3 regions of the Umboniibacter marinipuniceus genome follow, and region 3 is predicted to be linked to each of the others. Evidence: predicted binding sites of a transcription regulator. Region 3 holds the regulator's gene; each other region holds the start of a gene.
What was found. The regulator LexA, encoded in region 3, represses DNA repair genes until DNA is damaged. The targets are predictions, from matches to a motif close to ACTGTNTNTANANACAGT.
Positions count from the first base shown of each region.

Region 1 (10,760 bases), 190 kb from region 3:
GGTGGCCTAGCGCATGAGAAGGGAGTTGCTTAACCTCACCTAGGGTTCGTAATCCCAAATTAGCCAATCGCTGAATGATCTTTGGCTCACAGTTAAGCTGTGCAATAGGCTGTTCATTGATAAGGTGCTGGATCTTAGCGAGGTCAATACTGTCATTGCTAATAACTACTTCGCTCTCAAAATTTAAATTGTGGCTAAGCAATATAGCGGCTTCCGGAGTATTGGCCAGGCCAAACTGCATGTGGTGAGTGGCGAGTAGATGGCTGTTACTAATCTTTTCCTTCAGTTTTGGCCAGCCACCATGGACGTTTAGGCAGCCCGTTAAATCGAGTAACAACCGGTCACTTGAGGGAATACTGATGTGTGGGGTAAATTCACGGCAGAAATCAGCTAGTAGCTGCAGGCGCAATAATTCCTTCTGATGATCCCGATCTTCAATTTCTAATTCCGAGAGAAGCGCCCATGCAGTAATTAAAGATTGACCAGGACTAATGCCCTGAGCTGATGCCAGGGCATTACAGTATTTGATGCGATGGTTTTCAGATACTGCCAGTGGTGCTTTGGCGCAATGCGCGTAAATCTCTACAGGTAGTAAGGGGAGATGAATACACAGCCAAAGCATTGTTTACTGCCATACAATTTGACGCTGAGCAGGGTCAGTGTGAACTGGCATAGCGAGGTGTTCTTTACGATTACTCTTTGGTACTTCAAGTTGAATGACATTGCATTGCTGATCTCGAATCTCTTCGTCTATAGGTAGCTCAATTTGCTGTCCTGCCCATGTTCCAGTTTGCTTCAATACTTGAAGTGATAGCTGGCCATCATTAGGCGTTAGGCTGAGGCGTAGTTTCGCCGGTGATGGCTGAGCGGCAAAACGGCTGTCACGGTACTGAATATGCAAACAGTCACTACTTTTAGCGGCATGTTGGATGCGGCGTAGGTCCTTCGTTGCGATGTCATGACTGCCAAACCAAGAGATTACCGCACTACAGGTGCCGGCTTTCAAGGCTTGTTCTGTGGCCCATAGTAACTCTTTGCTATTACGTGGATGAATCATAAGGATTCGACTGCTATCAACACCGGCAGCTTCAAGTGCGGGGCCATAAGGGGTAAAGGGAGGGGCAATGAATGCGACCCATTTCTCAGTCTGGCTAAGTTTAGCAATCGCAGGGAGTAGAAAGCTTAATTCACCACCGCCGTGGTGAGAGCATAATAGCTCTGTAGCAACGGACATGGGCCAGCCGCCTTGTTCTAGCTGATCATTGAGTGGTCGGTATTGAGTATCGACAGCCTTGAGTGTTAACGGAGCGCTTTGGTTCTTTACGCACCAGATGTCATGCCTAGAGTCGATAATGTCCTTAAGTTCTGCTTTCATGCTTACTCTCCGTTAACTGTTTTTATATACAGTATGTTTATTTATACAGTATAAATTTAAGATTGCAAATTTTTTATGCACGCATTGCGTGAGGAGCTGAACCTAGGCTGGAAGTTTTCACGTGCTGAATTTGAGTTTGGCCGCTGTGTTGAGATGAGATGAGATGAGATGAGATGAGATGAGATGAGATGAGATGAGATGAGATGAGATGAGATGAGATGAGATGAGATGAGATGAGATGAGATGAGGAGCGAGACTAAGAGGCGTGGTGCAGATCACCGACGCCGGAACGATGAGGTTAGAACAGTGAAGTAAGAACAGTGAAGCTCGCCCGAGGCTGGCTATTTAGGTTGCTAGCATCAGCTGAATTCACGGCCTGGGCATTACCAAGCGTGGAATAATTGTCGGCCAATTCTACCAGCTATAGAGTGAGGCAATGAGTGCCGGGATAGCGGTTTCAACACGAAGAATATTTGCTCCCATATGACCGCAGTGAAAACCGATTTCTTCGAGTTTGGCTATTTCATACGGGATAAAGCCTCCTTCAGGTCCTACAGCGAGTGTACAGGGCTTGTTTAGAGCGTGGGGGATAGGTGTTGCTACGCCCGGATGGGCTACTAACGGGTAGCTGTGTTCAATGAGTGAGGGTAACTCATCTTCAACGAATGGCTTGAATCGCTTTCTCAGTTCAATTTTGGGTAGTTGGGTGTCTCGTGCTTGCTCTAAGCCTAGCGTAAGTTGTTCAAGTAGGCCCAACTCAGAAAGGATTGGTGTCTGCCAAAAGCTCTTCTCAACGCGGTAGCTATTGATGAGGTAGAGCTCTTCAACTCCCATAGTGGTAATGGTTTGTAAAATTCGCTTGAGCATCTTCGGGCGCGGCAGTGCCAAAATGATACGCAGGGGCTTTTTAGGCGGGGGAGGTGTATCCAGCTTAAAGTGAATTTCCGCCGACTGCTCATCTAACTTTTCAATGGAGCCACTACCTATGAGGCCATTGACCATTCCTACTCGTATAGAATCACCCACGTTCGCGCGGTGAACGGATAAAATATGTTGCAGGCGATGATCTGAAATACGAGCAATATTGTTGCCGCTAAGATCGCTTGGGAATAGTAAAAGTAGATTCATAGCGCTATTCTAGCGTTAGCAAACCCTACGGGATAGTTTTTCAACTAAATACTCAGCAATTAAATTTTTCACTAGGCAGTGTGGCTAGTTGAAATCTTCAGAAAGAATAGGAGCGGTCAGTGGAGTGGCATTGCCAATCGTTTGCAGGACTTAGCGCAAAGCATATGTATCAGATTCTGAAACTACGTCAGGACGTCTTCGTTGTAGAGCAGGACTGTGCATTTCCTGACATAGATGGCATTGATCCGGATGTCTGGCACTTTTACGCCGTTGATGACGATGAGGTTGTTGCTTACACACGCTTAATTGATGCTGGCATTAGCTACCCTGGTGCTATATCAATAGGTCGTGTCGTGGTAGCGCCCGCTGCCAGAGGCAACGGCTTTAGTTATGAATTAATGGATAGATCTATTCTTCAAGCTCGAACGCTCTTTGGTAACCAGCCCATCAAAATAGGCGCTCAGTCACACCTTGCTGGTATGTATGGAAAACTTGGTTTCGCTCAGAGTTCGGATGAGTATCTTGAAGATGGTATTCCACACATTGAGATGACACTTGAAGCTCAGTGATTTCAAATTGCGGGGCGATCTGATAAATAGTGCACTGATAAATAGTGCGCTAATGCCTGAAGCAAAGCGCTAGTGCACTATGGTGTTAGGATAGTGCACTATGGTATTAGAGCAGCGCGTTGTGAACTTAGGATGCTACGGCTACGCGGCGGCTAAGTGTTGATACCACGCTGATCAGCATTTCCGCTGAAGAGCCTTTTAAATGGCCTGTATAATGCTTAATTAAAAGGTTGGCTGCTGCGCCACTCACTAAGTTAGACTGCGCGGCGTCCAAGTGAAGCTCGCCGATAGTTCGGTCTATCAGGACTTCAACCCCCGCAATAAAATTGTGTAGCGGTAGACCGGCTTCGAGCATTAAAAAGCCTAGGTTTGGGTCATTCGTAATATGATCACGTAACAAATCAAAGCCAATGCGCAAACGTGCGCTTGGCTCGCTTACGTTTACTTCATCAATATCAACAATCACTCGAGATACCGCATCGCCAATTAATTTATCGGCAACGGCATTCATCATGGCGGTTTTGCTAATGAAGTAATTATAGAAGGTACCAAGTGCCACTTCGGCCGTAACAGTAATCTCTTGAATTGTGATTTCATCGGCAGGTTTGCTGAGTAATAGTGTGACGGCTGCGTCGATAAGCTTGTTACGGGTTCGCTCACGCTTGCGCAGGTTAGGTCCTCGCGGACGCTTAGGCGTATCGATACCTTGGTTCTCGGTCATAGGGGCTCTCATTGTATTATTATATTTATTGTAAAAACGAAACGCTCAACATTGAACGCTTTTCATTTTTGTTGCTAGTTTATCGGGTCTCATAGGTGACTGCAAGTACTTGTACTTATAGGTGAACAGCTTTGTAAGTCTGCGTTTCAAATGCCTCAAAACCTCTGAATTACTTGCATGTAAGGGGGTAGCCCTATAAATTAGAATAAGTTGCAAAGGCAATGATCTAACTTTCATTGCTAAGACTATAAGGGATAAGATAACAGGGCTTGGTCAATGGCAATGGTGTTCGCGCCTAAAGCACTAATACTAACATTAATGAACCTTGCCCAAACTAAGTAGTACTTAAGCTTACTCGGCAATTATTAGCTCGCAAAGTTGTAACAATTGATGTGTAAGTTACAGCATGATGAAGCTTTGCTGACAAAGGGATCCGGTGAACACTGCGAATATAATAAATAAACGGTACATCATGTTGCTGTTAACCCTGCTAGCGCTGATATGGCTATGTTGGCGGCTAGCCAATGTGTTTTGGTTGTTAGCAACACCTGCGGACGAATTTAATACACAGTCAGTCGTTATTGTTAATACGCCAAGTTCATCCTCCCAGCGGAGTAGCGCGTCGAAGATAGATATTTTTGACGACGAGGCCAATAGCAACGTACAAATTGACGATAACAACGATTCTCAAACCGAAATGCGTACCAACCTAGACGCGCTACGTGAGTCGAGTTTGCAGGTTACTTTGAGTGCTGTGATCGCGAGTTCAAACCCTGAACTCAGCGGCGCAATCTTAAATGTTAATGGTACTCAACGAGCCTATAAAATTAATGACACACTACCGGTAGCGGGAACGGTGGTAATTGATGAAATCTATGACAAAACAGTTGTTGTAAGTAACAACGGCGTGCGCGAAAAGATAAGCCTAGATGATGAAGAGTTCAGCGGTATTGACGTGAAGCTAAGTGAGCCAAGCCTCAGTCAATTGTCAGAACCTATTAATAATGCCGGCCTTAATGAGGCAGAAGCCATGGCTAAGCTCGATGAGTTCGTACAAATAACACCTAGCTTCGATGGGCGGTCACTAGCAGGTCTCATGCTCGCGCCGGGACGTAATACCGGTTTGTTCGAATTGTTTGAACTTCAAACTGGTGACATGGTTATTGCTATAAATGGGGAACCACTGAGTGAGATGGCCTCCATGGCGGCTATTGAAACAGCGCTGGAATCGGCCGACCGATTAGATCTGACCATCTCGCGTAATGGAAACCAGCGTCAGGTAGCTTTTACCCAAGAATTACTGAGCTCTTTGCTTGCACAATAATAACTAGAGCTCCATTAGGAGAGGATACATGCGTTTTAAACGCCAATTTCAAGGTTGCGTAGCGGGATTATTGTTAGCTCCCAGCTTGATTGTTGCTCAAGAGCAAGAATTAACGGTTAACTTCAGAGACACCGATCTTAAAGAGGTCATCAGTTTTGTTGCTGATGTCACGGGTAAGACCATTATTGTTGATCCATTGGTGAATGGTCGAGTAATGGTAGTCTCCGAGCAACCGCTGGACTCGGATGCGCTCTATGAGCTGTTTCTGTCAGTTCTTGAGGTCCATAACTTCGTAGCAGTTGAAAACAATGGAGTAGTGCGAATCTTGCCGAAAGCTGAGACCCGCATGTCGAGTATTCAGCTATCAAATAGCTCTAGTGCCGACGCCCAATCGGCACGTTTAGTTACGCAGGTCATCAAGGTTAATAACGTTTCAGCCACGCAATTATTACCCGTTTTACGCCCTATGGTTCCTCCTGAAGCTCACCTCGCAGCTTATGACCCCAGTAATTCCATTGTGATAACGGATTCAGCGGCGAATGCGGCGCGAATTCGCGATTTAATTGAAGCCTTTGACCGAAGCGTTTTAGATAGCTCAGAAGTGATTAGCTTAACCCATGCTAATGCCCAAACCATGGCGGACCTAGTGCAATCAGCGCTATTGGGTGATGAAAGTAACGCTGGGGTAAAAATAGCGAATGTAACCGCCGATGCGCGGGCGAATCGTCTACTCGTAACAGGCGATCCAATGGCCCGGCAACGCGTTCGTGAACTCGTGGCTCAACTTGATACCGCGGTGATGGCTGAGAGTAACAGCCGAGTTATTTACTTAGAATATGCGTTGGCCTCGGACGTCGCAGCGGCTATTCGAGGTGTGGTTGGAGACACTGGAGAGTCCAGCGGTCGACAGATGAAAATTGAAGCCGACGAGCAGACTAACGCGCTAATTTTAACAGGAGAGCCAACGGAATTAGCAACCCTTGAGGATATTATTGAGCGCCTCGATGTAGAGCGTTCACAGGTCTTGGTTGAAGCTATTATCGTTGAGCTCCAAGATACTGCTGGGAAAGAGTTAGGGGTTCAGTGGCTCTTCGCTGATACCAATAACGGTGGCTATGGTAGTTCCGCTACACCAGGTAGCGATGCCTCAATTGGTAACGTAACCGCCGCTGCAATAGGTAATGGCGGGACTCCCGATATTCCTGCACTAGGCGCAGCACTATCGGCCGTCGAGGGGCAGACTCTGGGTTTTGCAGGCGTTAATGGGGCGTTCAACTTCAATGTGTTAATTAACGCGTTGCAAGAGGAGAACGGCGCTAATATTCTCTCAACACCAAGTGTACTAACCATGGATAACCGTGAAGCGGTTATCAACGTAGGTCAGAATGTCCCCTTTGTAACCGGTTCTTATACCTCACAGGGCAGTAGTAGTAACCCAGACTCTCCATTTCAAACTATTGAACGTGAAGACGTAGGTATCAAATTAACTGTAACGCCTCGCGTTAATGGTGATAACCGCATTGTCTTAGATATCGCGCAAGAGGTATCAAGTTTGTCGGGTAATACGGGGGTAGATGCGTCCGATCTAATTACCAATAAACGTGATATTACCACCCAAGTTATTGCCGATAACGGTGGCGTCGTCGTCCTAGGAGGTCTGATTCAAGATGACCTTCAGCAGTACGAGCAAAAGGTGCCATTTTTAGGTGATATACCTCTGCTTGGACGCCTCTTTCGCTCTAACGGTAATCGATTAGTGAAGACAAATCTGCTTGTTTTTATTCGTGCCACGGTTATTGATGATAGTAGTCAGCTGCAGCAGACTACGGAAGGCAAGTATGAGTATATCCGCGAGCGTCAGCAGGAGATGCCTAATGCAGATCCAACGTTCCTAGATGACATGGCGCAACCGGTTCTGCCCGAATATGAGCAAGAGGGACAGTAGCCATGTCCCAGGAAGAACTCATCGCTGAAGCACCAAGACCAAGGCTTTTCCCCTACCATTTCGCTGAGTACTATCAGTGTGTATTGGACTGGAGTGGAACGTTACCGGTACTAATCTTCCACGATCAGGTAAGTGAAATTGTGCTGAGGGAAACTAGCCACTTAACAGCGGGGAAGTTTTCTGCTGAACGGTTGGATCAAGCCGAGTTTCAGGCTCGGTTGACAAAGATCTATCAGGCGGGAGAGAACAGTGCGGAAGAAGTCGCTGACGTTATGGGCGAAGATGAAGACTTGAGTGCGTTGGTGGACGCAATGCCAGATGCTGAAGAGCTAATGTCGTCGGATGACGACGCCCCAGTTATTCGCCTAATTAACGCAGTCCTTGCTCAAGCGATTAACGCAAAAGCTTCAGATATTCACGTAGAAACCTTCGAACAACGATTAGTTATCCGCTTTCGAATCGATGGCGTGTTAACCGAAGTCCTCTCACCAAAACGTGTACTCGCGCCATTGTTAGTCTCTCGTTTGAAGGTAATGGCGAAGCTCGACATCGCCGAAAAACGGGTTCCTCAGGACGGTCGGATTTCCGTCAAAATCGCTGGTCACGCTATTGATTTACGTGTGTCAACGCTACCCTCAGCTTACGGTGAGCGGGTGGTATTGCGAATTTTAGATAAACAAAGCAGTCAACTTGATCTTGAACAACTAAAAATGCCCGTGGATGACGAAGCAAGGTTTAAGCAATTACTTGCTCAGCCACACGGAATTATTTTGGTAACGGGTCCTACCGGATCTGGTAAGACAACTTCGCTATACGCAGGGCTCAGCCATATTAATACGCCAGGGCGTAACATTATGACCATCGAAGACCCAGTTGAGTACATGCTCCACGGTATTGGTCAAACTCAGGTAAATACCAAGGTTGGTATGACCTTCGCGGCCGGTCTACGCGCCATTCTACGTCAGGATCCAGACGTTGTGATGGTGGGCGAAATTCGCGACGTCGAGACCGCCGAAATTGCCGTTCAAGCAAGTTTGACCGGACACCTCGTGCTCTCTACGCTCCACACCAACTCAGCAGTAGGTGCTATAAGCCGACTCGCTGACATGGGCGTTGAGCCATTTCTACTTTCCTCAAGTCTCATTGCCGTGATGGCTCAGCGGTTAGTGCGTTTGAACTGTGTGGATTGCGTGACCGAATACCCGGCTACCGAAACGGACAAACAATGGCTTGGTGTCAACCCAGATACTGAGCTAATGCTACGCAAGGGGCAGGGTTGTCAGCGCTGTAGCCATACCGGCTATCGTGGTCGTCAAGCTATCTACGAACTCGTTGAAGTGAACGAAACCTTGAAACAACTCATTCATGATGGAGTTGGTGATATCGAGCTTCAGAAAGCCGCACGATTGCATTCGGTATCTATCTCTCAGCGCGGTCGCGAGCTAGTCCTTGCCGGACAGTCGACACCCGCCGAAGTCGCCCGAGTCGTTGAGGACGCCAAGCAGTGAGTGCTTATCGTTATATAGGTAAGTCGCCGAACGGCAGCCGAGCAAAGGGCGTTATCGAAGCGGACACCGCTCGTGGAGCCAGGCTCAAATTAAGAGAGCAGGGTATTTTTATCGAGAAACTGTCGGAGAGTGAATCGGCGGAAACGCGGACAAACCAAACGCGCTTTTGGCGTAATCCTATGAAGGGCTCTGAGCTCTCGCTTTTTACACGACAGCTTTCCACGTTGGTTGATGCCGGCATGCCGCTTGATGAAGCGCTAGCTACCGTGGCGGCGCAATCGGAAAAAGCAGCTACCAAATCCTTGGTCTTATCCATCCGAGCCAAGCTCTTGGAAGGGCATAGCTTAGCTGCCGCCCTGGCGGTTGCGCCAAAAAGCTTCAATGATTTGTACCGAGCGCTTATTAGAGCAGGTGAATCCTCGGGCTTGCTAGGGCAGGTTTTGGAGCAGCTAGCGGATTACTTGGAAAATAGAATGGATACCCAGCAGAAATTAAAGTCCGCTATGGCGTATCCAATTGTTCTGATGGTGGTTTCTTTAGGTATTGTTGTGTTTCTTATGACCTCAGTGGTACCAGAAATCGTCTCGGTGTTTCAAAAGTCGAATCAGGCCTTACCTGCGCTAACTGAAATCGTTATCGCGATGAGTGACTACTTGGTGAATTACGGGGCGATTAGCCTAGTCGTCATTGTTGGTCTGGTGATTGCTGTTAAACGTTGGCTCAACCGTCCTTCAATCAAACCAAATTACCACGCCAAACTATTAACGTTTCCCGTAATTGGCCCCTTAATTCGGAGTATTGAAGGAACTCGCTTTGCCTCCACAATGAGTATATTAGTGGGTTCCGGCGTCAATCTGGTGGATGGACTTAAGATTGCTGGTGAAGTCATGACAAATGTAGCAATGCAGCGCGCAAATCAGCGGGTGACAGACCAAGTGATTGCCGGGAGTAGTTTGTTCAAGGCGCTTAATGACAGTAAGTCATACCCGTTGCTCTTGGTTCATATGGTTGGTAGCGGAGAGCGCAGTGGTGACCTCGCCCCAATGTTAGATAGAGCGGCGATTCATCAGGAAAGAGAACTTAGTGGTAAATTAGCGGCAGCAATGACGTTAATCGAACCAGCAATGATTTTAATTATGGGTGGCGTAGTGTTAGCAATTGTGATGTCAGTGCTCATGCCAATGTTAGAAATGAATAATATGGTGCAGTTATGAAGTATTCAAAGTCCTCAGGTTTTAGCTTGATTGAGATTATGGTGGTGTTGGTGATCCTAACGCTTTTGGCGTCAGTGGTAGCGCCTAATCTTTTAGGTAGAGCGGATGAAGCGCGTGTCAGTAAGGCGCGAGCAGATTTTGCGGCCATTGAAAGTGCGCTGGCACTCTATCGTTTAGATAACTATAACTATCCCACTTCAGAGCAGGGGCTGATGGCGCTAGTCGAGAAGCCTACTATGGCGCCTGAACCAGCAAACTGGCGCGAGGAGGGGTACCTAGAAGAAGCCCCTGTCGATCCTTGGGGAAATGAATATCTCTATCTTCGTCCCGGTCAAGACGGACGTAAATTCGATATCTTTAGTTACGGCGCGGATGGCGTTCAAGGTGGTGACGACGTTGATGCCGACATCGGTAATTGGGCCGACGAGTAGGCCGTTTAAATGTTTTCGCCTAACCATCAACAGCAAGGTTTTAGCCTGGTTGAGGTACTCGTTGTTCTTGTCATCATCGCGGTGATGGTATCCGCGGCTTCGTTGGCTATTCCCAACACCAACAACGAAGTGGTCCAGCGTAAGGTTATCTTCGATTGGCTATTAAGTTGCTCGGATGAAGCACGACTGTCCGGACAGGTACTAGGGCTGAGATGGGTAGAGCAAGAAGACAGCGTCATTATTGAAGCGTTGGCGTTAAACCAACGAATGCAACAGTGGACAGCCAGTGAATGTGCGCAGCTTGCTAGGCAGTCACTGGGGGCTGACCTCGATATCTCCTTGGAGGTAGCGGGCTTGAACATCCAACTTGCATCCGATGAGCGTCTCGCTTCAATCGTTGCAGATGTGATTGTGCAACCATCCGGTGAGTTTACGCCGTTTACGTTGTTGGTCTCTGGTGCGCAGAACTATCGGATAGTGTCTGAAACCGGGCAAACCTTGGTATGGCACGATGAAGCGGATTAGCGGTGGCTTCTCACTTATTG
Region 1 is NZ_REFJ01000002.1:388,383-399,142, reverse strand. It holds gene DFR27_RS05695 (Y-family DNA polymerase) at 1-622, opposite strand, end outside; gene imuA (translesion DNA synthesis-associated protein ImuA) at 626-1,375, opposite strand; gene DFR27_RS05685 (16S rRNA (uracil(1498)-N(3))-methyltransferase) at 1,790-2,503, opposite strand; gene DFR27_RS05680 (GNAT family N-acetyltransferase) at 2,623-3,072, shown strand; gene DFR27_RS05675 (TetR/AcrR family transcriptional regulator) at 3,200-3,793, opposite strand; gene gspC (type II secretion system protein GspC) at 4,266-5,117, shown strand; gene gspD (type II secretion system secretin GspD) at 5,146-7,062, shown strand; gene gspE (type II secretion system ATPase GspE) at 7,065-8,570, shown strand; gene gspF (type II secretion system inner membrane protein GspF) at 8,567-9,784, shown strand; gene gspG (type II secretion system major pseudopilin GspG) at 9,781-10,215, shown strand; gene DFR27_RS05645 (prepilin-type N-terminal cleavage/methylation domain-containing protein) at 10,225-10,740, shown strand; gene DFR27_RS05640 (type II secretion system protein GspI) at 10,727-10,760, shown strand, end outside.
Region 1: imuA (translesion DNA synthesis-associated protein ImuA) is a predicted target of LexA. The motif match lies at 1,391-1,408, and genes of this name have one in related genera.

Region 2 (10,760 bases), on a different contig from region 3:
GAATTTGCCGCGGCCTGGGAGCTCACAAGCACCACGATAAATGCCAGCACTCGGCTTAACTTCATTTTAAATCCTCCGGCCTAAATAACGCCAATTTGTTTCGGTAGTTTTTATTAAAAAATGGTGCCCCATAATCCATCAGGAAACGATAGGGTGCACCGCGCTCTATTGCACTCACCGCAGAGCGGTCAAATGCGCTATCACCGCTAGACTGGGAAACGGTTACAGAGAGCACTTCGCCATTAGGCAGAAATTGAATTCGGACAAGTACTTCCATGCCATTGCGGGCACTAGGCGGGCGCGACCATTTGGCCCCCACTTGTGCTTGGAACTTCGCATCCATTACCTGGATTTGCGACATTTCTACGGCGGTCTCATTGTCAGCCTGCCGAACTTCGTCTTCCTGCTCTAGTAAGCTATCGAAGGATAACTCATCAACGATAGGCTGACGCCGGGCTGGCTCGGGCTGAGTCCGGGGTTGTTCTTGAACTGGCGGCGCCTCGGACTGCTCCGTAGGGGTTTCGATTACCGACGGTGTGACCGCACTAGGCTCAGGGCGCGATTCCTGACGAGCTGGCGGGCGAGTGGGTTGTGGCCTCGGCTGCACGGCACGTTCGGGTGCAGCCTGTGGCTGAGGCGTTTCTACGAGGGTTGCCGTGATCTGCCGAATAGGTTTCGAGATTTGATAATCAGTGGTGTGACTCCAACCCCAAATTAACACAAAGGCAACAAGTGCGTGCAAAACCACTGCAAAGACCACGCTCGCCCAACGATCACTCGCTCTTCCCAACATGTTAACTACGCGGTTCCGTCATCAGCCCAACGCTGGTTGCACCTGCCGCTTCTAAAGCAGCCATTGCCTCAATTACTGCTCCGTAGGCAACCGCTTCATCGCCTTGAACCATCACACGAATGGTTGGATTGGCACGAATGACTTTACTCACTTGTTCACGCAATGCTTCAGCGGTGATATCGCGATCCTGCTCACCGATATTAATTTGGTAGCGACCGTCTGCTAAGACAACCAAAATCAATACTTCATCCTCGTTCGCAGGCTCGGATAACTGGGCATCAGCTTCTGGCAAATCAACCATAATTTCTTGCATCGCTAACGGAGCTGTCACCATGAAAATAATAAGCAGAACAAGCATGACATCAATGTAGGGGACCACATTGATTTCTGCTACTAAGCGACGACGGCGAGCCATTAGCGCTGCTCCGCCTGCTTTCTTGAGGCCAACAGCTGACGATGAAGTAAACTTGAGAACTCTTCAGCAAAGGTATCGTGACGATTGATATGTCGTTCCATCTTTGCAGCATAACGGTTGTAGGCCATGACTGCGGGAATGGCAGCAAATAACCCCATCGCCGTTGCAATCAGTGCCTCAGAGATGCCCGGAGCCACCGCCGCCAGGGTTGCCTGACTTGAATCCGATAGGCCTCGAAACGAGTTCATAATCCCCCAGACCGTTCCAAATAAACCAACATAGGGACTTGTTGACGCCACACTTGCTAAAAACGGCAGCTGGGTTTCAAGCCTATCCTCTTCGCGATTGCGCGCAATACGCATTGCTCGGCTAACGCCATTACTAATATCGTCAATTCGGGTGGCATCAGCTCGTAGTCGCGCGAATTCCTTAAAACCAGCCACAAAGATGGCCTCCATACCAACGGGCACGCTCGACTTGTCTGAGGTAATACTCGCGTAGATCTTCCCGAGATCATCGCCTGACCAGAATCGCTCCTCAAAGTTTTCGTCACTTTCAGCCAACGCTTTGAAGTAACTCCAGCGCTGATAAATAAGCACCCACGACGCTACCGAGGCCGCGACCAAGGTAAGCATAACCATCTGCACTAGAAAACTTGCGCCGCCAATGAGCCCCAAAAAGGACATATCTGATTCCACTATTTAACCTCTTCTTTTAATCGTTTGTACAACTCGCCATTGAGACGTGTTGGCTTCATAGTTTGACCATGAACTGAAGCTACTTTGACTATGCCCGAGCACAATAGTTCGCCAGCACGGGTTACCGTTTGCTCGAAGACCACTGTCACCCGCCCTATTTCAATAGGACGAGCAGTCACAACAATGGTGTCATCAAGGCGAGCCGGCGCTTTGTAGTCCACCTCAACACGATGAACAACAAACATACTCTCGTCCCATATAGCCGTTTTATTGAAGCCGAGTGAGCGCATGAATTCCGTTCTCGCTCGCTCCATGAATTTGAGATAATTGACGTAGTAAACAATACCACCCGCGTCGGTATCTTCGATATATATACGAAATTCAGAGCTTGTACTAGCCATTTGTACCCAACCAAGGCTTGCCGAAATGTTGATATGCCAAACGGGTCGCAATTCGACCTCTTGGGGTACGTGTTATATAACCCTGCTGAATTAAGTAAGGTTCAATGACATCCTCAATGGTGTCGCGTTCCTCACTAATGGCAGCGGCAAGGCTATCAACCCCTACCGGCCCGCCATCAAACTTATCAATCAGAGCTAACAGTAACCGCCTGTCCATTGTGTCAAAGCCTGCTTGGTCCACCTTAAGGGTATCCAATGCATCCTCCGCGGCAGCCTTCGTTGCAACGCCCTGGTGTCTCACTTCGGCGAAATCACGAACACGCCGCAACAGCCGATTAGCGATACGTGGCGTACCGCGAGAGCGCTTAGCGATCTCATTGGCGCCCGAATCGTCGATGGGCAGTTCAAAGATGCCCGCTGCTCGACTTACGATTTCCTGAAGTTCATCCTCTGAATAAAACTCCAATCGCTGCACAATGCCAAAACGATCGCGTAGCGGCGAGGTCAGCAAGCCTGCTCGAGTGGTTGCCCCCACTAGGGTAAATTTAGGCAGGTCTAGCTTGATGGAGCGTGCGGCCGGCCCTTCGCCAATCATGATATCCAACTGAAAATCTTCCATCGCAGGGTAGAGAATCTCTTCCACGACAGGTCCGAGACGGTGAATTTCATCAATGAACAATACGTCACCGGCCTCGAGGTTCGTCATGATGGCAGCGAGGTCTCCAGGCTTCTCAAGCACCGGCCCGGACGTTGAATGCAACGTTCCATTCATCTCAGCGGCAATGATCATTGCCAGAGTTGTCTTACCTAAGCCGGGAGGCCCGAAGATAAGCGTATGATCCAGACACTCCCCGCGAGCGCTTGCCGCCTGCATAAATATCGACATTTGATCCCGCACGGCGTGCTGACCAATATAATCATGGAGTCGGCTTGGGCGAATCCCCTGTTCATTGAGTTTTTCACTGGGCGTAGCCTCTGGCGCTACGAATCGATCCACTTCAATCATAACAACCTCACTTACTCAGTGTTTTCAATGCCGCGCGAATCAGATCCTGACTACGGCTAAACTCACTCAGCTTCCATGCCGCCGATACCATCTTTTCAGCATCCGACTTCTTGTAGCCCAAAGCGATCAGCGCGCCTTCGGCCTCTTCAATCATGGTGTCACCGGACACACTCTGCGCCGCACTCGAGCCAAGTTTCTTCGCCCCGCCATCAGTGGAAGCAAAGGCAGCCAGTTTATCGCGCAGTTCAATAATCAGCCTTTCAGCGGTCTTCTTACCCACACCCGGAATTTTCACAAGTCGGGCAATTTGATTTTCGTTAACACTTTGAATGAGTTCATCGGTGCTCAAGGTCGACATCATAGCAATGGCCATCTTTGGTCCCACTCCGTTGACCTTGATCAGCGTCCGGAAAAAATCGCGCGATTTAACGTCATGAAAGCCAAACAGCAACTGCGCATCTTCGCGCACGACAAAGTGGCAAAATAGCTGCACCTGACTTCCTAGCTCTGGTAGTTCATAGAAGGTGGTCATGGGTACTTCAACCTCATAACCTAAACCGCCCGCTTCCACCACCAAGCTAGGCGCTGACTTTAAGACGAGTTCTCCGCGAATTAATGCAATCATCTATTACCCCTAATTTCGAAGCCGGCCACGACTAAATCGTCCCGCACCAGTGGATGCCACAACACCCGTATTAAAATGGATATGACAGAGCGCAACCGCCAGCGCATCAGCCGCATCTTCCTGAGGCCGCCCCGGCAAGTTGAGTTGCCTTGCAACCATATGCTGAACACTAAGCTTGTCGGCGTTACCGCTACCCGCCACAACTTGCTTAACTTTGCGCGCCTCGTACTCGAAGACCGGCAAGCTTTGCTGCCCTGCCGCCACCATAATGGCGCCGCGTGCATGCCCCAACTTGAGCGCCGACATAGCGTTCTTGCTCATAAAAATATCTTCGACGGCCACTTCGTTAGGCTGGTACTCTGACATCACGGTTACAAGGGATTCAAACAGGATATTTAGGCGCTCGGCAAGTGGTGCGTCAGTAGGTAGCTTAACCACTCCACTACTAACGTATACAGGCTTTCGGCCATCCAACCTGACAATACCAAAGCCTGTTTTACGCGACCCAGGGTCTATACCCAAGATAATTGACATACCTGTTTATTTATCCAGCTTTTATTGTTATTTGAAGTGTACCACAGACAAAAAAAAGGTCGACCTCTAGGCCGACCTTTTCAGTGAGTTATATGGGTACTGCTTACTAGCTATCCGCGAGCTGACTAAAATCCGCATTACTATAGACATTCTGCACATCATCAAGATCTTCAAGCGCGTCAATGAGTGCCAGCACCTTCTCCGCGGCTTCAGGGTCAAGCGCCACCTGCGTAGCGGGGACCATTTCAACGTCAGCTGAATCAACCGTTAAGCCCGCCGATACTAGCCCCTCACGCACCGCATGAATATCCGTCCAATCACAGCTAACTTCAATTGCGTCATCAACGAGTTGAACGTCTTCTGCACCATGCTCTATGGCCAACTCCATGACGGAATCTTCGTCAGTGCTAGCTACCCAGATCTTGCCTTGACGCGAAAAGAGATAAGCCACCGAACCGTCGGTTCCTAAACTACCTCCTCGCTTGGAAAAACAATGCCTGACCTCAGCCACAGTTCGATTGCGATTATCGGTCATCGTCTCAACCAGCACCGCTACCCCACCAGGGGCGTAGCCCTCGTAGCGTATTTCATCGTAATTATCGCCCTCGGCGTTACCCGCTCCGCGCGCAATGGCTTTATCGATGGTATCGCGTTTCATATTCGCACCGAGCGCTTTATCCACTGCGGCACGAAGACGAGGATTATCATCAGGGATGGGCCCACCGGAGCGAGCCGCAACCACTAACTCACGAATCAGTTTAGTAAATACCTTTCCCCGCTTGGCATCTTGCGCTGCCTTGCGGTGGCGAATATTCGCCCACTTACTATGACCGGCCAAATTTCACTCCCGTTATTCAGACCCAGCTAGACGAAGACGAATACTTAACTCTTTGAGCTGGTCGTTATCAACCGCTCCAGGCGCATCGGTCATCACACACGCAGCTGTCTGAGTTTTCGGGAATGCAATCACATCACGGATCGATGACGAGTCTGTCATCAGCATAATGATACGATCTAGACCGAAGGCGAGGCCACCGTGTGGAGGCGCACCATACTGCAGTGCGTCAAGTAAGAAGCCAAACTTCTCGCGCTGTTCGTCATCGGAAATACCCAACAACTTAAATACCGCTGCTTGCATAGTCTGATCATGAATACGAATAGAACCGCCACCCAACTCACACCCATTAAGAACCATATCGTAAGCGCGAGACAGGGCAGTTTCGGGGTTCGCCATAAGCTCTTCAGGCGTGCATGCCGGCGCAGTGAATGGATGGTGTAAAGCGGTAAGACCGTGTTCAGTTTCCTCAAACATTGGGAAATCAACAACCCACATTGGCGCCCACTGACAAGTATATAAATTGAGGTCTTCGCCCAACTTACAACGAAGTGCCCCCAATGCTTCCGACACGACCTTCGACGTATCCGACCCAAAGAAGATTAAATCACCGGTCTGAGCGTCAACGCGCTCAAGGATAGCCTGGCGTGTTTCAAGATCTAAGAACTTTACGATTGGTGACTGCAGGCCAGTCTCCAAATCATTCACATCATTCACCTTGATATAGGCAAGACCGCGTGCTCCGTAGATTGAGACAAACTTGGTGTAATCATCAATCTGCTTACGCGTAAGAAGACTATTACCATTCGGCAATTTCAGCGCCGTTACGCGACCTTTAGGGTCATTCGCAGGCCCGGAAAAGACCTTGAAGTCAACGTTCGCCATAATGTCTTTAATTTCCACTAATTGTAGTGGAATACGAAGATCGGGCTTGTCTGAACCGTACTTATCCATTGCTTCAGCAAATGGCATCCGCGGGAACTCACCCAACTCAACATTGAGGTGCTTCTTAAACAAACCTTTAATCATTCCCTCGGTGATCGACATGATCTGTTCTTCGTCCAAGAACGAGGTTTCAATATCAATTTGAGTGAATTCAGGCTGACGATCGGCACGCAAATCTTCATCGCGGAAACACTTGGCGATTTGGTAATAACGGTCCATTCCCGACACCATCAACAACTGCTTAAACAATTGTGGCGACTGTGGCAAAGCGAAGAACTTACCTTCGTGGGTTCTAGACGGCACCAAATAGTCACGAGCACCTTCTGGGGTAGCGCGAGTTAGAATTGGCGTTTCGATGTCAAGGAAGCCTTCGTCATCGAGGTAGTTGCGAATATCCGTGGTTACCTTAGAGCGAAGCTGGAGGTTGCGTGCAATCTCAGGGCGACGTAAATCTAAGTAACGATATTTCAGACGAACATCTTCACCAACATTGGTGTAGCCATCTAGCTGAAATGGGACAGGCGCCGAGGCATTAAGAATCTCGACTTGATAGCCGTACACTTCGATTTCACCAGTAGCCATATTGCTATTAATCAGCCCCGTGTCACGAGCGCGGACTTTACCAGTCACTTTCAAGACGTATTCGGCACGAACCTTGTCGGCTGTAGCGAAATGCTCGCCCGCGTCCGGGTCAATAACGACCTGAGCGATACCATCACGATCGCGAAGGTCGATAAAAATAACACCGCCATGATCTCGACGGCTATCTACCCAGCCGCACAGAGTAACTTCTTGGCCTACATGTTCTTTGCGGAGCTCACCGCAGTATATTGTTCGCATTACGACATTCCCAACTCATGGATGGCGAATCCTACCAATGCAGGAATCGCCTGATAACTAAAAGGGTGACAGGCTAAGTATAACCGTCATACGTTCTATTTCCGCTAGGGGCTGGTTGAGCTCAAACAGGACGAAAACAGGCGCCAGTTCATGGCGAACGGCGACTTTTGACTCAAGCACTTTTTGGGCCAGAGCAAACCGATTATAAACCGCAGGGGGTTAGCGACAGCACAGTGAAATTTCACGACTACCACACGGGTCGAGAACTATATCATAGAGAAGCAGTTCCGATAACATTAATCCATGCATTTTTTCCGCTTTTTACCTACAATAGCGGCTAATCGGATTTACGAATCAAAACCCACTGCGAACCAGCGAGAGATTTATTCATGCGCGCCAGTCAGTTCCTCCTATCAACGCTAAAAGAAACGCCGGCCGATGCCGAGGTAATCAGCCACCAACTCATGCTTCGAGCAGGTCTCATTCGTCGCCTGGCAAGCGGGCTCTACAACTGGACGCCCACGGGGATTCGTGTACTGCGAAAAGTTGAGCATGTGGTACGTGACGAAATGACTAAAGCTGGGGCAATGGAAATGCTTATGCCAGTGGTCCAACCCGCCGAACTCTGGGAAGAGTCAGGCCGCTGGGAGCAGTACGGCCCAGAGCTTGCGCGCCTGAAAGATCGTCACGGTCGTGAATTCTGTTTAGGCCCAACTCACGAAGAGGTGATTACCGATTTTGTTCGCAACGAGATTAGCTCTTACAAGCAGCTTCCTCTCAGCCTGTTCCAGATTCAAACCAAGTTCCGTGACGAAATTCGTCCTCGCTTTGGCGTGATGCGCTCTAGAGAGTTCATCATGAAGGACGCCTATTCCTTCCACGCCACGCAAGAGAGCTTGCAGCAAACCTACGACACCATGTACCAAGCCTACAGCAACATTTTCACCCGCCTTGGCCTGAACTTCCGTGCCGTGCTTGCTGACACCGGCTCGATCGGCGGCAGTGCCTCCCACGAGTTCCATGTGTTAGCAGGATCGGGCGAAGATGATATCGCTTTTTCGGACAGCTCTGACTTTGCAGCAAACGTTGAACTTGCGGAAGCCCTAGCCGTTGGTGAACGATCAGCCGCCGCTGCAGCGATGAAGCAAATTGCTACACCGGGCGCCCGTTCAGTTGATGATGTTGCCACTCAGCTAATCTGCCAACCAGCCGAAATTGCTAAAACACTGATTGTTCAGGGCACTCACGATGAAGCGGGCCAGTACGGCTTCGTTGCACTGGTACTTCGTGGTGATCACACCCTTAATGAATTGAAGGCCGAGAAGCACCCCGCTGTTCATTCGCCACTCACCTTTGCCACCGAGGAGGAAGTGCTCTCCGCAACGGGTGCTAACCCCGGTTCAGTTGGCCCAGTAGCACTAACGCTAACCGTCCTATGTGACCGCTCTGCGGACCTAATGAGCAACTTCTACTGTGGTGCCAATGAAAATGACCACCATTTAGCCAGCGTTAACTGGGATCGAGACGTCACTGCTACCGAGGTAGTCGACCTCCGCAACGTTGAAGCGGGTGATCCAAGCCCTTGTGGTCTTGGTAATATCGTCATTAAGCGCGGCATTGAAGTTGGTCATATCTTCCAACTCGGCGACAAGTATTCTAAGGCGCTCAATTGCTCGGTACTCAACGAGAACGGCAAAGACCAAGTGGTCACTATGGGCTGCTACGGCATTGGTATCACCCGCGTGGTTGCCTCTGCCATTGAACAAAACTACGACGACAACGGCATTAAGTGGCCGGCATCGCTTGCGCCGTTCCAGGTAGCAATCGCCCCTATCAACTACCACAAGAGTGAGAAGGTCGCTGCCGCCTGCGACGAGCTTTACCAACAGCTTACTGCAGCCGGGATTGAGGTGCTGTTGATGGACGCAGAAAAGGCCCGTTTAGGCGGAATCCTCGCGGACATCGAATTAGTAGGTATTACGCATCGAGTAGTCATCGGCGATCGCGGCCTCGACGCAGGCGAAATCGAATATCGTCATCGCCATGCCGCGGAAAACGAAGCGCTAAGTGCCGATAACTTACTTTCCGAACTACTTGCCCGTGTTAACGGCTAAACCGCTCGTTTTAGCTCTATCAGTTTGGGCCGGGGCACTGGCTACTTCAGCCAGTGCGTCGGAGCCCGCGCTCTCCCCAAGTGAACGCGACCAAATGAATAGCGCGATCATTAGTGAACTTCCTCACCTAAGCCCGCTAGAAATTGATCTTTGGCTAGTCACTGCGCTTCCGTTAGTGGAGCAGTACAACGAAGCCGATGCCGAGGAAATCCTAAAAAACGTGCTTGTGGCGGCCCACGCCAATAACGTTCCTCCTGATCTCGTGCTCGCTATCATGGAAATTGAGTCACACTTTGACCGCTTCGCGATCAGTCGTGTTGGTGCACTGGGAATCATGCAGATTATGCCATTTTGGATAGACGAAATCGGCACGGCGAATGACAACCTAATGCAGATTGACACGAACGTTCGCTACGGCTGCGCTATTCTTCGTCACTACCTCGATAAACACGATAACTCCTGGCATCTCGCGTTGGCCGCCTACAACGGTTCCAGCGGCCGGTTCACCTACAGCGAAAAAGTAATGAATGTTTGGAGTTTGCGCTGGAAATACACTCGCCTAGAAGACCCACAATCCCCTTGATCGCTAACACTCGACATCCGTTAGCTTAGTGGTTAAGATGCGCCACTTTCATACTTGTTAATTTGTCCAAAAAGGTTGTTCATGGCTGTTGTAAGATTCATTCTCGGGCGTATTATTCTTCTCATCGATTTCTTAACTCGCCCTAAAAAGCCAGCACTTAGCGCTGAAGAAGTAGCTAACTATGCAGCAATCACTGCGCCTTTAGCTCTCTACGAATTTCCCAGCTGTCCGTTTTGCGTCAAAGTTAAGCGCCACTTTCGCCGCCGCGGCTTAGAAATTGAACTGCGTAACGCGAAAAAAGATATCGTCTATCGCAAACAGTTAGCCGAAGACGGCGGTAAGCTTAAGGCGCCGTGCCTCCGCATCAAGTCGGACGACGGCAGTCACACCTGGCTTTATGAGTCAGATGACATCATTGCTTATGTAGACAGCTTAATTGGTATCACGCCACCTGCGGCAGCACACTAAATCACCTTCCGCTTTAGAGCTGTCGGTGCAGTACAAGCAAACAAAAAAAACGGCGTTGCCACTCAGCAACGCCGTTTTTATATATAATGATCAAAGCTTAGAAGCCAGTATCTCGGCTAAGCCTAACGCTGAGCCGCTACGAAAAATTCTCCACTAGCGCAAAAGAAGCAATGGCTTGGCGGTATTTTCTAACACCTTCCCGGTGACACTGCCCCATAAAAAGTCTCGTAACCGTCCATGACTAAAAGCTCCCATGACCGTCAGATCAACATCGTACTCATGCTGAAGTGTCGCAATGCAACCAGCAATATCATCTGAGATATGGTGTAGTGTGGTGGCTACCGATGCTCCAGCCAACACCGACCTAGCCTTCTCAAGTGGCGCAATACTTGCCGCCTTTGCCCCAGCAAATACCACGTGACAATGTAGAGATTTGAGCAGCGGACTTGAAACCACCATCTGCAACGCCTTTTCTGCCGCCTCGCTGCCGTCGTAGGCAAGCA
Region 2 is NZ_REFJ01000004.1:25,824-36,583, forward strand. It holds gene tolB (Tol-Pal system beta propeller repeat protein TolB) at 1-65, opposite strand, end outside; gene DFR27_RS08375 (TonB family protein) at 62-793, opposite strand; gene tolR (protein TolR) at 795-1,208, opposite strand; gene tolQ (protein TolQ) at 1,208-1,894, opposite strand; gene ybgC (tol-pal system-associated acyl-CoA thioesterase) at 1,906-2,307, opposite strand; gene ruvB (Holliday junction branch migration DNA helicase RuvB) at 2,300-3,313, opposite strand; gene ruvA (Holliday junction branch migration protein RuvA) at 3,321-3,938, opposite strand; gene ruvC (crossover junction endodeoxyribonuclease RuvC) at 3,948-4,472, opposite strand; gene DFR27_RS08410 (YebC/PmpR family DNA-binding transcriptional regulator) at 4,579-5,310, opposite strand; gene aspS (aspartate--tRNA ligase) at 5,323-7,092, opposite strand; gene DFR27_RS08420 (proline--tRNA ligase) at 7,482-9,206, shown strand; gene DFR27_RS08425 (lytic transglycosylase domain-containing protein) at 9,301-9,789, shown strand; gene DFR27_RS08430 (glutaredoxin family protein) at 9,871-10,257, shown strand; gene DFR27_RS08435 (universal stress protein) at 10,411-10,760, opposite strand, start outside.
Region 2: ruvC (crossover junction endodeoxyribonuclease RuvC) is a predicted target of LexA. The motif match lies at 4,474-4,491, and genes of this name have one in related genera.

Region 3 (10,760 bases):
CATCGCGAGTGCTTCTACAGTTGGCGAGTGCACGCGTTAATGATGTTGAGGAGCTCTACGACGTAGCAGCCAGTATCCCTTGGCTTGCCCATTTAGGTCCAGAACACAGTTTCTCGGTAGATTTTCGCGGTATGAATAAGTGGCTGCGTCATACTAACTTCGGCGGTCTTAAAATCAAAGACGCGATCGTAGATGTGATTCGCAACACCACTGGCGAGCGGCCTAACGTGGATACCGAAGATCCCGCTATACGAGTGTATGGTCATCTCCAACGCGATAAGTTCTCTGTGGGTATCGATATGTCCGGTGGCGGACTCCATCGCCGAGGCTATCGGGCAGGAGGGGGCTTAGCACCGCTGCGCGAGACACTCGCCGCAGCACTACTCTATCAATGTGGATGGCCAGCGCTTGCTGCGTCAGGTGGTTCCTTCCTCGACCCAATGTGTGGTTCAGGTACGTTCGTGGTGGAAGCGGCAATGATGGCAACGGATATGGCGCCGGGCCTTAATCGCGAATCCTTCGGTTTTGAACAGTGGTATCGACACAGCGATAGTATTTGGGAAGCCATTTATCGTGAAGCAGTTACCCGTGATCAGCAGGGGCGAGCTGCTTACGAGGGCCAGGTGATTGGTCTGGATCTTTCACACAAGGCGCTTCAAGCCGCCCAGCGGGCTGTGGCGGGCGCTACCTTAGGTCGCTTCGTTAAAATCCATAAGCATGATATCAACGATGAGATTGATCCAGCCTGGACAGCGAACTTGGTGCTGACCAACCCTCCGTATGGTGAACGCATAGGTGAAGAGGCGGAGTTGGCTGGACTCTATCAACAATTGGGGAATCAGGTTGCCGCCTTGCCAAATGTTGAAACATTTGGCGTGTTTAGCTCGCGAGTGGACCTTTGCCAGCATATGCCATTGCGTTCGCCAAAGCGTAATAAATATCAGAACGGTGATATTGAAGCATTCTTGCTTCGTTTCGATCTGTCTTCTGAATCCAGTAGGGGCTATGGTAAACCGTTACCAACGGCCATTTACGAGCGAGAGCGGCTATCCGAAGAGGGGCTCATGCTCTATAACCGCTTGAAGAAGAATCAGAAACAGCTAAAAGCGTGGATAAAGCGCGAAAACATCAGTTGTTACCGTGTCTATGATGCCGATCTGCCGGAGTTCAGCGTTGCGATTGACGTCTACGGTGATCAGCTTCATGTTCAAGAATATGCGGCGCCGTCTACCATCCCTGAAGCGAAGGCTGCGGCACGATTCAAGATCGCCTTAACGGCTATCTCTGCCGCGTTCAATGTTCCGCTAGCTGAGTTGCATAGTAAAGAGCGCCGCCGTCAGAAGGGTACGGCTCAATACGAAGCAACCCCCGAGTCGAAACGCTTTTTCGTGGACGAATTCGGACACTCCATTGAAGTGGAATTGGCTTCGTATTTAGATACTGGCCTCTTCCTTGATCATCGCCCATTGCGAAAACGAATCATGAATGAAGCCAAATCAAAGCGCTTTTTGAATCTTTTTTGCTACACCGCCGTGGCATCTTTGCATGCTGCGATGGCTGGAGCCAAGACAACCAGTGTTGACATGTCTCGCACCTATTTGAACTGGGCGAAGGACAGTTTCCGTCGCAATTACGTGACGCTCTCTCAGCATGAATTTGAACAGGCTAACTGTGTGGAATGGCTGGCGACCGCTACCGGTGAGTACGATATCATTATGTTGGATCCACCAACCTTCTCTAACTCGAAGCGAATGAGTGATGTCTTCGATGTGCAAAAAGATCATGAGAAGTTGATAGACGATACGATGCGACTGCTTGCGAAAGATGGCACGCTTTATTTCTCGAACAACTATCGAAAATTCAAGCTAGCGCCAGAATTAAGTGACCGCTATGTCATTGAGGATATCAGTCCGTCCACCATTGATGTTGACTTTAAGCGTAACCCCAAGATTCATCAGTGCTGGATAATTCGCCATGGCTAGTGGTTTGACCTTAATGCATACAGAGTACTGTCATCTTTGTGAACAGGCCTTGGCGCTTATTCGTTGTTACGCGCCTTCAACACCGCTAACGTTAGTTGATATTGCTACGAATGAAGAGTTGATGGCGCGTTATGGCGTGCGAATTCCAGTAGTGGTGCTGGGAACAGAGGAGCTAAACTGGCCGTTTGACGGTGCGCAACTCAGCGCATTTATCGCGGCCAATTAAAGAGCGCATTGACGTTCGCTTCGGAAGCGCTGCGAACGGTCTCGAGAGGAACATTTTTTAGTCGCGCCACCGTTGCGGCAATATGAGGGATGTGGCTTGGCATTGCGCATCCCGACTTCGGTTTCGGGCGAAGATCACGAGCGATTAGGTAAGGGGCATCAGTTTCAAGAATTAAGCGATCCAGCGGTAGGTAGTTAAGGGCCTCAACAAGCGCCTGATTTCGTCGCTCATCGCAAAGCCAGCCAGTAATGCCAATATAGAGCCCTCTATCTAGGTAGCTCTGCATTTCAGAACGACCTTCCGTGAAACAATGTGCTATCCCAGTCGTAATCTCAAATTTTTCCAAACACTGTTCAAAGGTCTTGTGCGCTTCGCGCTGATGAAGATAAACGGGAAGTTGAAAGCTTTTGGCTAACTCAAGCTGCGCTTCGAAGGCCTTTAGTTGATCTGTTTTGCTTTGTAACATTCTGGCAAAATCCAACCCGGTTTCGCCCACTGCGCAGATTCGCTGATTGGTGGCCAAGGCTTCGTGAGCACGGCTTATTAGCGCAACGAGTGCTTCCTCTGACGCGTAATGTGGGTGTAGGCCAAACGTGGTTCGCCAGTTGATCTCGTTGGGTGGAGAAGATTGATTGAACAGATAGTCGGACAGCTCAGTGGCGATACACAGCCAGCGATCTACGCCACTCTGGCGCGCACTGTCAATCATCGCTTCACGGCGCTTTTGTAAACGAGGGTTAGACCAATTTACCCCAGCATCCGTGAAGCTCGCTTTTGGCTGCAAAATAAACCGGCTGTTTAGTCGCTAACGCGAACCGCAAGTACGTCGCAGGAAGCGCCGTTCAGCATACTATTAGCCGTTGAACCGAACAGCATAGAAAGACCAGCACGACTGTGACAGCCCACAACGACTAGATCAGCTTCTATTTCATCGGCCAATGCACGAATTTCCGCCTCCGGTTGACCAATAAGAATGCGGCAGTCGTAGTCTGGAATATCGAAACGCTTCGCGATGACGGCGATACGTTTGGCACTTTGTTCCTTAATTTGTTCTTGAACGTCGCTCATGTCCAAGGGAATATCTCCACCATAGGCCAGTGCTAGAGGTTCGACAACATGTGCTAAGGTAATTCGAACGTCATGTTCGTTGCTTAGTGCTTTAGCGCGTTTTACCACCTCTGGTGAGTGTTCAGTGAGATCTAGTGCAACTAATACTTTCTGGTATTGGCTCATGGGCGGCTCCTCGGTCGCATTCGCTATCTTTTCATGATATAAGACTCAGCCATGAATAGGCAACGATTAAGTTCACGACACCAATGACTATCTATTTGATTATCTTTTTCGCAGCTTGCCTAGTATTGGGCGGCATTGCGATGATCAAGCCTTCGAAGCGCGAACAACAGTTATCGCGGCTCCGACAAGTTGCGTTGAGTAAACGTTGGCAGGTGGCCGTGGAGAAGGATTCCCGTACCAATGAGTTCATAACCGTCTACCGGTATCAGGATAACGACAAACGGACCTTTAGAATTTGGCGCTGGCGGCATCGTTATCGCGACGATTTTCTTCAGGTGCCGGAGTCAGTGAGTGACTACATTAAGACTGCGCTTTATGAAGACGAGCGCTTCATCGAGCTATCAACGTATGAACGCGGGATCGTGCTGAAATGGCACGAATTTGGTTCGGATGAAGGCGTTGCAAAATTATTAGATGACTTGCTAACTTGCCTTAATGCTTCTATTAATGCTAACAATAGAAAAAATGAAGGCTAGTGTTAAAGAAGACCAAATTAAGCTCTGTAACGAAGAAATACAGTTAACTACTCAAAAAATTAGGTGACCAATCCACTTATGGGAAAGTCTTTAGTTATTGTCGAGTCGCCAGCTAAGGCGAAAACGATCAACAAATATCTAGGTTCTAAGTTTGTCGTAAAGTCGTCCGTTGGTCACATCCGTGACTTGCCGACTAGCGGCAATACTTCAACCACCACGCCGGCTGAACGGGCGAAGCAAGCTGCTAAGACCCGAAAAATGAAACCTGCGGAAAAAGCGGCGTACCAAAAAAAGAAGGCGCATGATCAGCTTATTCGCCGAATGGGAATTGACCCGAATCATGGCTGGGACGCCCAGTATGAAATCTTGCCACGTAAAGAAAAGGTGGTTGAAGAATTACAAAAGCTCGCTCGCAATGCTGACACCATCTATCTCGCGACGGATTTGGATAGAGAAGGGGAGGCCATTGCTTGGCACTTGAGGGAGACCATTGGTGGTGACCCTGAGCGCTACCAGCGGGTGGTGTTTAACGAAATTACTAAGACCGCAATCCAAGAGGCTTTTGAAGAGCCCGGTAGACTTGATATTGACCGAGTCAACGCACAGCAAGCACGACGTTTTCTGGATCGTGTTGTGGGGTTTATGGTCTCCCCGCTACTTTGGAAAAAAGTTGCTCGAGGCCTTTCGGCAGGGCGAGTTCAGTCGGTTGCTGTCAAGCTTTTGGTTGAACGAGAGCGCGAGATTCGAATCTTTGTGCCGGAGGAATTTTGGGATCTTTCTGCCTTCCTAAAGTTTCAGGGCGACACGTTTAAATTTGCCCTCAACAAAAAAGACGGCAAGGAGTATAAGCCAACCAGCGGCGCCGAGGCGGCGGAAGTAAAAGCAGCCCTTGAGGCGAGTGACTATACCGTCAGTGCTCGCGAAGATAGGCCAACGAGTTCGAAACCTTCTGCACCGTTTATCACTTCCACGCTTCAGCAGGCAGCTTCAACGCGACTAAGTTTCTCCGTAAAGAAGACGATGACACTGGCTCAACGACTTTACGAAGCCGGTTATATCACTTACATGCGAACCGATTCGACCAACCTGAGCAAAGATGCCGTAGAGAGTTGTCGCGCGCTGATTAGCGATAACTTTGGTGAAGCCTACTTGCCGAAAACGCCGAATAGTTATGGCTCAAAGGAAGGCGCTCAGGAAGCTCACGAAGCGATTCGACCCTCTAGCATTGACGTGCTTGAAGAGCACCTGGAAACCATGGAACCGGACGCACGTCGACTTTATGCACTCATTTGGCGTCAATTTGTTGCCTGCCAAATGACCCCAGCTCGCTATAAGAGTACTCGAATTAAAGTTAATGTTTCAGGATATGAACTCTCTCTGAAAGGGCGAATCGTTGAATTTGATGGTTATACCAAGGTATTACCCGCGATGAGCAAAAAGGATGACGATATAGTTCTGCCCGATATGCAAAGCGGTGATGCCCTGGCGTTAGCTGAAGTGGATGCGAAGCAAAATTTCACCAACCCGCCGGCACGCTACTCCGAGGCGAGCTTGGTTCGTGAACTTGAGAAACGCGGCATCGGTCGTCCATCAACGTATGCTGCTATCATTTCTACCATTCAGGACCGCGGTTATGCTCGGGTTGAAAATAGGCGCTTCTACGCGGAAAAAATGGGCGATATCGTTACCGAGCGCCTGTCTGAATCATTCGCTGAATTAATGAACTATAACTTCACTGCCGATATGGAATCACGACTTGATGATGTCGCGCTTGGAAAGCTTGATTGGAAGCAAGTCCTTGATGAGTTCTACGAACAGTTCCAGGGTGAGTTGACTCAAGCGGAGAGCGAAGAGGGCGGAATGCGCGCTAATGAGCCAGTGGCCACTAGCATCGAGTGTCCAACCTGTAGTCGTACCATGCAAATTCGAACCGGCAGTACCGGCGTGTTCTTGGGCTGTTCAGGCTATAACCTGCCACCTAAGGAACGCTGCAAAACTACCATTAACCTGGTCTCGGGTGATGATGTGGTGTCTTCTGATGGTTCTGAAGAGGCCGAGTCGGCCCTTATTCGCAGTAAGCGGCGTTGTAGTATCGATAACGCCACAATGGATAGCTATCTCATTGATGAGGGCCGGAAACTGCATGTTTGTGGCAACAATCCAGATTGTGACGGCTATGAGATTGAAACGGGATCTTTCCGTATCAAGGGCTACGATGGCCCCACCATTGAATGCGACAAGTGTGGCGCCGAAATGCAGCTTAAAACCGGCCGCTTTGGTAAGTATTTTGGCTGCTCTAGCGAGAGCTGTAAAAACACGCGCAAGCTGCTTAAGAATGGCGAAGTGGCACCACCGAAAATGGATCCCGTTCCAATGCCTGAGCTTAAGTGCGACAAGGTTGAGGACTTTTACGTTTTGCGTGATGGAGCGTCCGGCATGTTCCTCGCGGCCAGCGGCTTTCCAAAGAATCGTGAAACTCGTGCGCCGTTACTGAAAGAAATTCTCCCGCATCGTGACGAGATCGATCCGAAATATAATCATTTTTGGTCGGCACCGGTGGTAGATAGCGACGGCGTGCCGGTTACCATTCGCTTTTCTCGTAAAACGAAATCCCACTACGTCCAAAGCGAGGTTAACGGCAAACCGAGTGGCTGGCGCGCTGAGTACGATGACGAGGCGTCACGCTGGGTAGTGAGTGACAAGAAGAAAAAGGCGAAGTAGATGGACTATGCCCAGGCGCAGCGTGAGTTACTTACTCTGCGCCATATTCTTGAGCGAGGAATGTCTCAAGGCAACTTAGGTGAACTTGACTATCAGGCGCTTTGGGCGCGTTTTTTGAATGCGCTCGCCATCCTCTATCAGCTTCCTCGTGCAGCCTTGGACGGGCGTGATAAGATTTCATCCCTGCCATTCGAACTTGGCGCTTTGGTTGTTTTGCAGTATGAAAATAATTCATGGCTGCAAAAACTGCTGAAGGTTGCCCGTTCAACCATCTCAGCTAGCCAGATCATTGGTTCAGACCGCGAAAATCAACCCCTCGATGATTCGGAAATTGAGCGCTCTGTCACGACATTCATCGAGCAGCTTGAACTTCAGATAAATCTCCAATTTGAAGCGTGAAATTGATTTCTTAATGATGTTATAGTGGTTTCTACTACTGCAGTGGCTCGATAAATATAACAGTTAGGGGGTCGTATGGACGACGAAGTATTTGAGTTGGTTGAGTTAAGTTCGGGTACCATCGCCCTTAAGCGTCACGGTGATGATTCAGAGAATGCCGAATGTCTAATCAAGATTGAAATTGGCCCTGAGATCGAAAAGAACTTGAGTGTAGAGCGAATGGAGTTTGTACGAATCATGCTAGAGGCGGGCTTTTCCGAAGCAGCTGATCGTCATCAGAGTCATTATGAAGAGGAATTACCACTTCAGCACTCACAGTTACTGCACTGAACTTCTCATGCCCCGTAAATGAAAAAAGCCCGTTCTAAGAAGACGGGCTTTTTAATGTAAGTGCGCTTAAACTGCTTGAGAATGACTTCCCTAGTGTCGTCTGATTACACCTACGCTAATTCCTTCAATATCAAAATCCTGACAACTCAAGTCTACCTCTATGGGCGAATACTCTTCATTCTCGGCATGGAGGAGTATCTTTGCGGCGCTCAGCTTTTCGTAGCGCTTGACCGTCACTTCATCATCGATTCGCGCAACCACAATATCGCCATTGCGGATATTTTTAGTTTGATGGACGGCGAGGAGGTCACCGTCATGAATGCCGATATCGATCATTGAATCACCCTGAACGTTTAACATGTAGTTGGCTCGTGGGTGGAAAAAGTCCGGTGATACCGGGCAGTGAGATTCTACGTGTTCTATGGCGAGTACTGGGGAGCCTGCTGCGACTTTACCAACGATGGGGAGTTGGTTGTCGTTAGCGGCAGGAACACTGAGCTCGGCGGCCTCAGGATTAACAAGTATGCGTAAACCACGGGAGGTTCCAGCAATCTTTTCAATCGCGCCCTTACGCGCTAGCGCTTTGAGGTGCTCTTCGGCCGCGTTGGCAGATTTAAAGCCCAGCTCAGCCGCAATCTCCGCGCGAGTAGGGGGTAAGCCAGTATCAGCGATATGCTTGGCTAGCACATCAAGTACATCCTGTTGGCGCTTGGTAAGTTTAACCATGGTTTTATGCCTGTTTGTTTATACAGTAATGTAACTATATACAGGTTTTGCTGACGCTGCAACCTTAACAAAAACTTGTTGTTTTACGGGCTGATGAACTTGACGTACTAATAATTCAAACGTATGTTTGAATTATTATTCAGGGAGTATTATGAGTACCACATCACTTCGTATTTTGGACCAGGCGGAACGGCTTTTTGCCGAGCAGGGTTTCAATGAAACATCGCTTAGAGCCATTACCTCCGCAGCTGAAGTAAATATCGCTTCGGTCAATTACCACTTTGGCTCCAAGAAGAATCTGATTCAGGCGGTGTTTAATCGCTATTTGGAAGATTTTTACAGCGGCTACAATGAGCAAATATCGGCACTGGCAGTTGATAGTCAAGCGGTAACACAACGACAAGCCATCGAGGCGGCCATTATTGCCATGTTGGGCAGGGATTTGAACGTTGCCAGGGCCCGACGCTTCATGATGTTGTTACGGCATGCCTATGCACAACAGCAGGGGCACTTACGACGATTCATTCAGGATCACTACAATGATGATTATCGTCGAATGATTCAGCACTTGGCAGGCAAAAAGCTGCAAGATGGAGCGAAGTTAAAGTTCTACTGGCGGCTTCAGTTCTTAATGGGTGCAGCCATGTTTTCCCTCGCTGAGTTCGATACATTGGATGCCATTGCCGATGCTCAGTATCACGAACGAATCTCTACCCATGAGCTTCTCGACTTGTTTATCCCAACTGCTTTAGCTATTTTAAATCCTCAATCAGAGGAGTGCTAAAGCAATGACGGCCATCAATACACCTGGATTCATGGATCAGGCTGAGTGTCTCTACGATCATCAGACGGTTTGCGCCTCAATTGAAGTGCTTGCAGCGAGCTTGAATCACGACTTTGCCGATAAACAACCGGTGGTGCTTGTAGTGATGACGGGTGGCGCAATTGTAGCGGGCCATTTGTTGCCGCAACTGAGCTTTCCGCTTGAGCTTGATTATATTCATGCTACCCGTTACCAGGGAAAGATGACCGGTGAAAAGGTGCGCTGGTTGGTGCAGCCTCAGATTTCGCTGATAGGTCGTGATGTGCTAATTATCGACGATATCCACGATGTGGGGCTAACCCTCGGCGAGATCAATTCCTACTGTATGGAGCGGGGGGCTACCAGTGTGACCTCTGCAGTACTACTCCTTAAGAATCACCCCCGTAAGGCATCGGTACCCTGCGATTATCACGCGCTTGAAGTCGATGATCGCTTTGTGTTCGGTTTTGGTATGGACTACAAAGGTCTATGGCGAAATGCCCCCGGGATTTTTGCGCTGCCTAAAGCCTAGCTATTGTACCTCGTTGCATATTCCCGTCAGCGGTTGAATAGGACTTGACAAGTTTGCCCTCGCAATAAACTATTATACATAGCGCACTTCGGTGGCTAATAATAACTCGAAATAAAAATAATAAGATGAGGCTGTTAAAATGGATGCTCGTGAAATCGGCACTGTAAAGTGGTTCAATAATGCTCGTGGTTTTGGCTTTATTCAGCGTGCTGACGGGGAGGACGTATTCGTTCACTACCGTTCTATTCAAGGCGAAGGCTATAAAACCCTAGACGAAGGTCAACAGGTTGAGTATGACATGGTAACGGGAGATAAGGGCTTGCAAGCTGAGCAGGTTGTACCTGTTTAGACAATTAACTACCCGTTTCGGTGTTTGCTTGAAGAACGAAAAAAACCGTACTCACTATCATGAGTACGGTTTTTTTATAGCAGTGGGATTTGATTGATGGGGCTATTCGCTCTCGGCGACATCATCGGCCAGCGCGGGAAGCAAACTATCCATCAAGGCCTCCCGTTCTTCGTATCGGGTTAATTTCACCACTACACCAAATGCCGGGTGATCAACGTAATATTGAACGCCTGATCGCATTCGTTGGGTTGTGTTTAAACTAAAATGCCGAGTGGACACCCAAGTTTCTGACCCAGCTGGATTGTCGTCAAGGGAGGGTATCATTAGTCCTGACGTGATAGGCGAGTTAGTGTTAAAGCTAAATGGGTCAGTCTCTGCCGTATCCGTAGTAGGCAGTTCAACCTCATTGACGCGGATAGTTCGGGGCGGGATTGATGGCAAGTGCTCAGTGAGTTCATCGTCGCTAAGTGCCAATTTAAAGGTGCTCATCCAGAGATCTATGCCGGCATGAACATAGCGCTGCTGACGATCGAGTTGAATGGTACCCTCTAGCTCGAAGTGCTCGCCGAGTTGTCTTCCACCCAGAACTACTATTGGCTCACCGTTTGAGGCCGGGGGAATATACTGGTGCCACGCAGAGTGATGGAGCACTCTATAACGATTGGCTGTCAGTCGTGAATCAGAAAGCTCGTAGAGATCTTCGTCAAGGGGGACATACTCGGCGAAGTGTTGAACCAGTTGAGTAATTTCGTTGAGGTCAATTTGCCACTGCGGTAGGGAGGCTTCCGGTTCCCATAGTTCATTCATGCTTTGGCGATCATCGCTTGCTGAATTGGTTGCCGCGGTGTTCAAGTTAGCTTCAGTGCTTAAGATGTTATTCTGTTGCCATAGTTCGTGTAGTTGATTTACCCAGTCACGAAGCGG
Region 3 is NZ_REFJ01000002.1:193,896-204,655, forward strand. It holds gene rlmKL (bifunctional 23S rRNA (guanine(2069)-N(7))-methyltransferase RlmK/23S rRNA (guanine(2445)-N(2))-methyltransferase RlmL) at 1-1,982, shown strand, start outside; gene DFR27_RS04610 (glutaredoxin family protein) at 1,975-2,208, shown strand; gene DFR27_RS04615 (TatD family hydrolase) at 2,192-2,992, opposite strand; gene DFR27_RS04620 (universal stress protein) at 3,007-3,441, opposite strand; gene DFR27_RS04625 (hypothetical protein) at 3,525-3,977, shown strand; gene topA (type I DNA topoisomerase) at 4,056-6,698, shown strand; gene DFR27_RS04635 (hypothetical protein) at 6,699-7,097, shown strand; gene DFR27_RS04640 (hypothetical protein) at 7,173-7,427, shown strand; gene lexA (transcriptional repressor LexA) at 7,518-8,153, opposite strand; gene DFR27_RS04650 (TetR/AcrR family transcriptional regulator) at 8,305-8,937, shown strand; gene DFR27_RS04655 (hypoxanthine-guanine phosphoribosyltransferase) at 8,942-9,487, shown strand; gene DFR27_RS04660 (cold-shock protein) at 9,627-9,836, shown strand; gene DFR27_RS04665 (CsiV family protein) at 9,939-10,760, opposite strand, start outside.